Linked DNA regions of Cryptosporangium aurantiacum. The protein of the gene in region 2 interacts with the protein of the main gene of each other region in a pairwise test. Links are inferred from orthologs where the notes say so. Each region holds a gene or a part of one and is shown on either strand. Other genes may lie near its edges.

Region 1 (3,884 bases), on a different replicon or contig from region 2:
GCGAACGACAGCCGGGCCTCCTCGTCACCGGAGATCACCTCGGGAGCGGTCCCTAGCGTGTCGAGCACCATCCGGCGGAAGTCGTCGGCGTTCGAGGCGTCGCGGCTGGCGCTGGTGGCGACCATTCGGACGCGTTCGGCCCCCAGCGTCCGGATCTGCTCCGCGTAGTCGGCGAGCGCCACCCGCGTGCGTTCGATCGCTTCGGCGGCGAGCCGGCCGGTGCGGTCCACGCCCTGCCCGAGCCGGACGATGCGCATCTCACGGACGACGTCCACCAGCGGAGCGTCCGACTGAGACGGAAGATCAGCCACCAGCAGACGGATCGAGTTCGTCCCGCAGTCGATCGCCGCGACCCTCATTGTTCTTTCTCCACGACGCAAGGGTTCCGTTCCCACCAGTGGCCGACCGCTTCGAGGGCCTCGTCCCCGAGCTGGTTGACCCCTTCGCCCGCCGCCAGCGCGTGCCCGGCGAGCGCGTGCAGGCACTTGACGCGGGTCGGCATCCCGCCCGCGCTCACGCCGTCGATCTCCGGCACCGTGCCGAGCTTCCGGCGGCGCTCCAGGTAGTCCTCGTGCGCGGAGCGGTACTGCTCGGCCAGGTCCGGGTCGTCGGCGAGCCGCTCGGTCATCTCCCGCATCAGGCCGCTCGCCTCGGCGGTGCTGAGCGCTGCGGCCAGCCGCGGGCAGGTCAGGTAGAACGTGGTCGGGAACGGCGTGCCGTCGGGCAGCCGCGGTGCGGTCTCGACGACGTCCGGCGCGCCGCACGGGCAGCGGTGGGCGACGCCGACGGCACCGCGCGGCACACGTCCGAGCTGCGCCGCCACGATCTCGTGATCTGCGGGGGAAAGGCTCACTTCTGGTCGGCCGCCTCGACGCTGTCCCAGAGCCGCCCGTACCAGGACCGCGGGTCGCGGACCGGGGACGTGGACGGCTCGGTCGGGGTTCCGCCGGTGCCTTCCCGGCTCGGATCCTGGACGATGTACCGCTTCTCCCCGGGCTGCACCAGCTGCAGCCGGGAGCTGGCCTGGCTCCGGACGTACTCGGGGTCGTCCCACTTGGCCAGGTCGGCGCGGAGCGCGGCGATCCGCTCGGACTGCCGCGCCTGCGAACGCTCGGCCTCGGCGATCTGGGACCGCTGCGCCAGGTACTGCTGGATCGGGTAGGCGAGCGTCAGCACGAGCACCGCGAACAGGATCGCGAGCACCGCCGCCCGCCCGGTGAACCGGCCCTCGCCGCGGCGGACGAACCGGCGCCCGTCGACCGCCGCGGTCGCCGACGCCGCGGTCCGGCGCACTCCGGGACGGCGTCCCTCCCGGCTTCCCGCTCCCGGGCTCCGGCCCGCGCCCCGGCGCTGAGCCGGGACCGACGAGACCGGGTAGTCACGCTGCTTGCCCGGCACTCGCCCGGTGACCCGCCCGCCGTGCGGGCTGGTCGTCCGCGGCGTGACGCGGGGGGTGCGAGGAGTGGCCGACCGCGCCGCACTCCGCGCAGCCGACGACGTCGACGGGCGGCGGTTGCCACCGGCCCGGGACGGACGCTGGCCGCTGGGAGTACGGCGCGGACTGGCCATCAGCTACTCAGGACGCCGGCGTGTACCGGGGGAAGGCCTGGGCACCGGCGTAGATCGCCGCGTCGTCCAGCTCCTCCTCGATGCGGAGCAGCTGGTTGTACTTGGCGATGCGCTCGGAGCGAGCAGGCGCGCCGGTCTTGATCTGGCCGGCGTCGGTCGCCACCGCGAGGTCGGCGATCGTGGTGTCCTCGGTCTCGCCGGAGCGGTGGCTCAGCATGCACTTGAAGCCGGCCCGGTGGGCGAGCGACACCGCGTCGAACGTCTCGGTGAGCGTGCCGATCTGGTTGACCTTCACCAGCAGCGCGTTCCCGGCCTTCTCCGCGATACCGCGGGCCAGGCGCTCCGGGTTGGTGACGTAGAGGTCGTCACCCACGAGCTGGACGCGCTGCCCCAGACCGGCGGTGAGCGCCTTCCAGCCGTCCCAGTCGTCCTCGGACAGGCCGTCCTCGATCGAGACGATCGGGTAGTTGTCGACCAGCTCGGTGTAGTAGGCGGCAAGCTCGTCCGAGGTCTTCTTCTGACCCTCGAACGAGTAGACGCCGTCGCCGTAGAACTCGGTGGCCGCGACGTCGAGCGCGAGCACGATGTCGGTGCCGAGCGAGTACCCGGCCTTGTCGATCGCGGTGGCGATCAGGTCGAGCGCCGCCCGGTTGCTCGCCAGGCTCGGGGCGAAACCGCCCTCGTCGCCGAGGCCGGTGGCCAGACCCTGGGACTTCAGGACGCTCTTGAGCGCGTGGTACGTCTCCGCGCCCCAGCGCAGCGCCTCCTTGAAGGAGCCGGCGCCGATCGGAGCGATCATGAACTCCTGGATGTCGACGTTCGAGTCGGCGTGCGCGCCACCGTTCAGGATGTTCAGCATCGGCACCGGCAGCGTGTGCGCGTTCGGGCCGCCGAGGTAGCGGAACAGCGGCAGCTTCGCCGAGTCGGCGGCGGCCTTGGCGACGGCCAGCGAGACGCCGAGGATCGCGTTCGCGCCCAGGCGGCCCTTGTTGTCGGTGCCGTCCAGGTCGATCATCGCCTGGTCGATGAGGCGCTGCTCAGCGGCGTCGAAGCCGACCAGCTCGGGGCCGATCTCGTCGTCGACGGCCTGGACCGCCTTCTCGACCCCCTTGCCCAGGTAGCGCTTGCCGCCGTCGCGGAGTTCGACGGCCTCGTAGGCGCCGGTGGAAGCGCCGCTCGGCACGGCGGCGCGGGCGACCGTGTCGTCGTCGAGGATGACTTCGACCTCGACGGTCGGGTTACCGCGCGAGTCGAGAATTTCACGGGCGGCGACGGCCTCGATCGTGGCCACGTGCATCGCTCCTCATGGTCGGGGCGTATGGCGGTCGGACGATGGCCCGCCGCTCTTCCCCAGAAGCGTAGTCGCGCACGTCCGGTGACATGCGCCGCCCCACCGGTGGGCGGCCCGCCGAGGGCGGGGCCGGCGTCCGCCGGCCCCGCCCTGATGGGGCTCCAGGTCAAATATCGAGCAAGCTGCGCAGATGCCGGGGAGAGGGGGAACCGTGGGCGAGCATGCGGTCGTGCCAGTCGCGCACTGACACGCCCGGCGGGCGGGCGGCAGCGATCGCGGACACCTCGGTGTAACCGACGAAGTACGTCGAGAGCTGCGCCGACGTCAGCAGCGCCCGGCGCCACTTCCCGGCGGCCTCGCCCTCCTCCTGGAAGCCCTTCTCCACCATCAGCGCCATCGCGTCGCCCTCGGACAGGTCTTCCGCGTGCACCAGCTGGTCGAGCAGCGCGTTGATGACCATTCGCAGCTCCATCTTGAGCTGCTGCAGCCGCACCTGCGGCCCGCCGAAACCGGCGTCGCTCATCAGGTGTTCGGCGTGCACGGCCCAGCCCTCGACGAACGACCCGGACATGCACAGCGCCCTGGCGCGCGTGCTCGCCCGGAACCGGCGCGCGTGCGCCAGCTGCACGAAGTGGCCGGGCACCGCCTCGTGCACGGTCAGGTTCAGCAGCAGGTGGTTGTTGTACTCCCGGTAGAACGACTCCCGCCGCTCGTCCGACCAGTCCGCGGGCGTCGGCGCGATCGCGTAGAACGTCGGCACCGCGGCGGTCTCCAGCGGGCCGGGAGCGTCGCAGTACGCCACCGCCACACCGCGGGCGAACTCCGGCATCTCGATCACCCGGCACTCGTCCTCGGGCAGCGTCACCAGGTCGTGCTCGCGAACGAAGTCGAGCGTCGTCTGCAGGTCGGCGCTGGCGCGCGCGACGATGGTCCGGTCGGTCGGACGGTCGGCCGCCAGGACGTCCAGCGCGGCGCGGACGTCGTCGGAGCCGGTCAGCTCCTCGGCGACGGCGCGGGTCAGCTC
Region 2 (3,860 bases):
GGCGTACGCGAACCTCATGCTGCCGTCGGTGCTGGTCGAACGCCGGATCACTGGCCGGGACGCGGCATTCGTCACCGAACTGACCTACGGAACCCTGCGCCACCGCGGAACGCTCGACGCCATTCTCGGCGCCGGGAGCAGCCGCCCGATCGACAAGGTCGACCTGCGGGTGCTCCAGGCGCTGCGGCTCGGCGCGTACCAGCTGCTGTTCACCCGCGTGCCACCGCACGCCGCGGTGGCGGGCACCGTCGAGGTGGCCCGCGTCGCGCTCACCGACGGGCCGGCCCGGTTCGTCAACGCAGTGCTGCGCCGGGTCTCCGAACGCGACCTGGACGCCTGGCTCCCCGAGGTCACGCCGGACCTCGCCGCCGACCCGATCGCCCACCTGGCGATCCGCTACAGCCACCCGGAGTGGGTCATCCGCGCGTTCGCCGACGCGCTCGGTGAGGACACCGCCCGCCTGGCGGCAGGCGACAGCGAGACCGCCGCCGCGCTCGCCGCCGACAACGAGCGGCCGGGCGTCGACCTGGCGGCTCGGCCGGGCCGGATCGACCCCAAGGAGCTGGCCGCGGACGTCAGCGGCGAGCCGGGCCGGTGGTCGCCGGTCGGCGTGAAGCTGCCGGAGGGCGCGCCGGGCGACGTCGCGGCGATCGCCGACGGACGCGCGCACGTGCAGGACGAGGGCAGCCAGCTCTGCGCCTGGACCCTGGCCACCGCCCCGCTGGAAGGCACCGACGCCCGCTGGCTCGACCTCTGCGCCGGCCCCGGCGGAAAAGCCGGGCTGCTCGCGTCGATCGCCGACGGCCGCAGCGCGCACCTCACCGCGGTCGAGGTGTCCGAGCACCGCGCCAAGCTGGTCGAACAGGCCGTGCGTGGGCTCCCCGCGACCGTGCTCACCGCGGACGGCCGCGACGTCGGTACCCATCCCGACCTGCCCGAGGGTGGGTTCGACCGGGTGCTGGTCGACGCGCCGTGCACCGGGCTGGGCGCGCTGCGACGCCGTCCGGAGGCACGCTGGCGCCGCCAGCCGAGCGACGTCCCGGCGCTGGCGAAACTCCAGCGTGAGCTGCTCACCGCGGCGCTGCGGGCGACTCGGCCCGGCGGGCTGGTCGCCTACGTGACCTGCTCACCGCACCTGGCCGAGACCCGGGTGCTGGTGGCGGACGTGTGCCGGCGCACCGGCGCCGAGCCGGTCGACGTCCGCGGAGTGCCGGAAGCCGCAGCGGCCGCGGACGTGAACCCGACGCCCGAGGGAGTTCAACTCAGCGCGGCACGCGCTGCGGCTCTTCAGCTCTGGCCGCACCGGCACGGCACCGACGCGATGTTCCTGTCGCTGCTCCGCAAGCCTGTCACACCCCGCGACTAGTATTTCGGGCGTGGAGCTCTTCGTCGCACCGAGCATTCTGTCCGCAGACTTCGCCCGTCTGGCCGACGCCGCCGCGTCGGTCGCGGGCCGGCCCGGCACGCCGGGGGCGGACTGGCTGCACGTCGACGTCATGGACAACCACTTCGTTCCGAACCTCACGCTCGGCCTGCCGGTCGTCAAGAGCATCAAGGCGGCGACCGACATCCCGCTCGACTGCCACCTGATGATCGACGACCCGGGCCGCTGGGCACCCGGTTACGCCGAGGCGGGCGCACACAACGTCACGTTCCACGCCGAGGCCACCGACGACCCGTCCGCGGTGGCGCGCGACCTGAGAAAAGCGGGTGCGAAGGCCGGTCTGGCGCTCAAGCCGGGCACCCCGCTGGAGCCGTACCTGGAGATCCTCCGTGGCTTCGACACGCTGCTCGTGATGACCGTCGAGCCGGGCTTCGGCGGGCAGGACTTCATCGCCGAGGTGCTGCCGAAGGTCACCGAGGCCCGTCGCCGGGTCCAGACCGGGCACCTCGAGCTGCGAATCGAGGTCGACGGCGGCATCAACGCCGACACGATCCACGCGGCGGCCGAAGCGGGCGCGGACACGTTCGTCGCGGGGTCCGCCGTCTACAACGCCGACGATCCGGCCGCCGCCGTCGCCGCTCTGCGGTCCGCGGCGGTCCGTGCGGCGGAGTCGGCGGCGATCCGGTGACCGCGAGCGCGGGGCCGGCCGGGGGAGAGACTCCCGGGGAGCTCCCGCGCGCCGGAGGCCACCGGGGCTCCGAAGGGCTGATCCTCGTCGTCGACGACGACGCCGACGTCACCACGCTGGTCGCGATGAACCTGCGGTTCGAGGGCTTCGAGGTGGTGGTGGCCAACGAGGCCCGCAGCGGGCTGGCCGCGATCGAACGGCACCGGCCCGACCTGGTTCTGCTGGACGTGATGATGCCGCGGGTCGACGGCTTCGAGCTGTGCAGGCAGTTACGCGCGTCGCCGCTGACCGCCGCGTTGCCGATCATCATGCTCACCGCCAAGGACCTGTCCGCCGACCGCATCCAGGGGCTCACCGCGGGCGCCGACGACTACATCGTCAAGCCGTTCGACCTGAGCGAGCTCGTCGCGCGGGTCCGGTCGACGCTGCGGCGCAACCGCGAGATGCGGGACGTCTCGCCGCTGACCGGCCTGCCCGGCAACACCCGGATCCTGGACGCGATCGCCGAGCGGATCGCCGCCCGCCGGGACCACGGCTGGGAGTACGCGGTCTGCTACATCGACCTCGACAACTTCAAGACCGTCAACGACGTCTACGGCTTCTACCGCGGCGACCAGATGCTCACCGCGGCGGCCGGCGCGCTGCACACGTCCACGATCGGGGTCGCCGGCCCGCCGCCGTTCCTCGGCCACATCGGCGGCGACGACTTCCTCGTCGTCTGCACGCCCGACCAGATCACGCCGATCACCGACCGGGCGATCCGGCTGTTCGACCAGTCCAGCCGGGTGCTCTACGACCCCGACGACCTGGCCCGCGGCTACTTCGAGGTGCTCGACCGGCAGGGCCGGTTACGGCGGCACGGGCTGCTGACGCTCTCGATCGGCGTCGCCCTCTCGACCCAGCGCCGGTTCACCGACCACCGGGAGGTGGTCGCCGCGGCCAGCGAGATGAAGGCCGTGGCCAAGCGCACCGAGGGGTCGATGGTCGCGGTCGACCGGCGGCGCGACCCGGAGCCCGGGCGGGGCCGCTCGGCCCGGGAACGGGCCGCGATCGAACCGGTGGCGGAGCCCGACTCCGTTTGATGTACCGCGTGATCCCGGTCGCACTGGGCGGTCCGGGCCGCGCCGACCGTGCCAGACTGGCGCGTAACCGTGGGATTTCGGACCGCTGATGTGGCGGTATCGCGTCCCACGAAGTAGACACGAGATAGAGACGACGCAGTACGCGCGCTCCGGGGTCGGTGAAATTCCGAGCCGGCGGTGACAGTCCGCGACCCGTGCGCCCTTCGGGGCAAGCGGTTGACCCGGTGGAACTCCGGGACCGACGGTGAAAGTCCGGATGGGAGGAAGCGCGCGGGCTGATCGGCGTGCCCGTGCGCGTGCGCGGGGTACGCCGACGCCCGTGCTTGCCCTCCCGGCGCCTCGGAGCCGCCCGAGGCGAGGAGGCACGCGGCGCACATGTTCACCGGCATCGTGGAAGAACTCGGCACCCTGGCCGGCATCGACCACCTCGACAGAGCCGCCCGGCTCACCCTGAAGGGTCCACGGGTGGCCGCGGACGCCGCCCACGGCGACTCGATCGCGGTCAACGGCGTCTGTCTCACGGTCGTCGACGCCACCGCGGACGGATTCACCGCCGACGTGATGGCCGAGACGCTCGACCGCTCCACGCTGGGAGGGGTGGCGCCCGGCGACCGGGTCAACCTCGAACGGGCGGCCACGCTCAGCACTCGGCTCGGCGGTCACCTGGTCCAGGGCCACGTCGACGGCGTCGGCACGGTGCTGGAAC

Evidence for each region. Proteins that work in one complex are often made in the same cells at the same time.
Region 1: the proteins of rpe (region 2) and eno interact in binary tests that used the Escherichia coli proteins (3 or more experiments, as listed by UniProt). The link is inferred for Cryptosporangium aurantiacum from one-to-one orthologs.

The regions. Positions count from the first base shown.
Region 1 is NZ_FRCS01000015.1:19,954-23,837, forward strand. What follows is about bases 719-3,643. They hold eno (phosphopyruvate hydratase), read right to left. Parts: upstream 2,861-3,643; coding sequence 1,577-2,860; downstream 719-1,576. Other genes in these bases: BUB75_RS34445 (DUF501 domain-containing protein), read right to left, coding at 719-853; BUB75_RS34450 (FtsB family cell division protein), read right to left, coding at 850-1,569; BUB75_RS34460 (DUF885 domain-containing protein), read right to left, coding at 3,027-3,643. Also shown: BUB75_RS34440 (Ppx/GppA phosphatase family protein), read right to left, coding at 1-359; more of BUB75_RS34445, read right to left, coding at 356-718; more of BUB75_RS34460, read right to left, coding at 3,644-3,884. UniProt on the Escherichia coli protein: Catalyzes the reversible conversion of 2-phosphoglycerate (2-PG) into phosphoenolpyruvate (PEP). It is essential for the degradation of carbohydrates via glycolysis.
Region 2 is NZ_FRCS01000011.1:51,782-55,641, reverse strand. The notes cover bases 324-3,224. They hold rpe (ribulose-phosphate 3-epimerase), read left to right. Parts: upstream 324-1,376; coding sequence 1,377-2,072; downstream 2,073-3,224. Other genes in these bases: BUB75_RS30440 (GGDEF domain-containing response regulator), read left to right, coding at 2,069-3,154; BUB75_RS30450 (RsmB/NOP family class I SAM-dependent RNA methyltransferase), read left to right, coding at 324-1,366. Outside these bases: more of BUB75_RS30450, read left to right, coding at 1-323; BUB75_RS30435 (riboflavin synthase), read left to right, coding at 3,530-3,860. UniProt on the Escherichia coli protein: Catalyzes the reversible epimerization of D-ribulose 5-phosphate to D-xylulose 5-phosphate.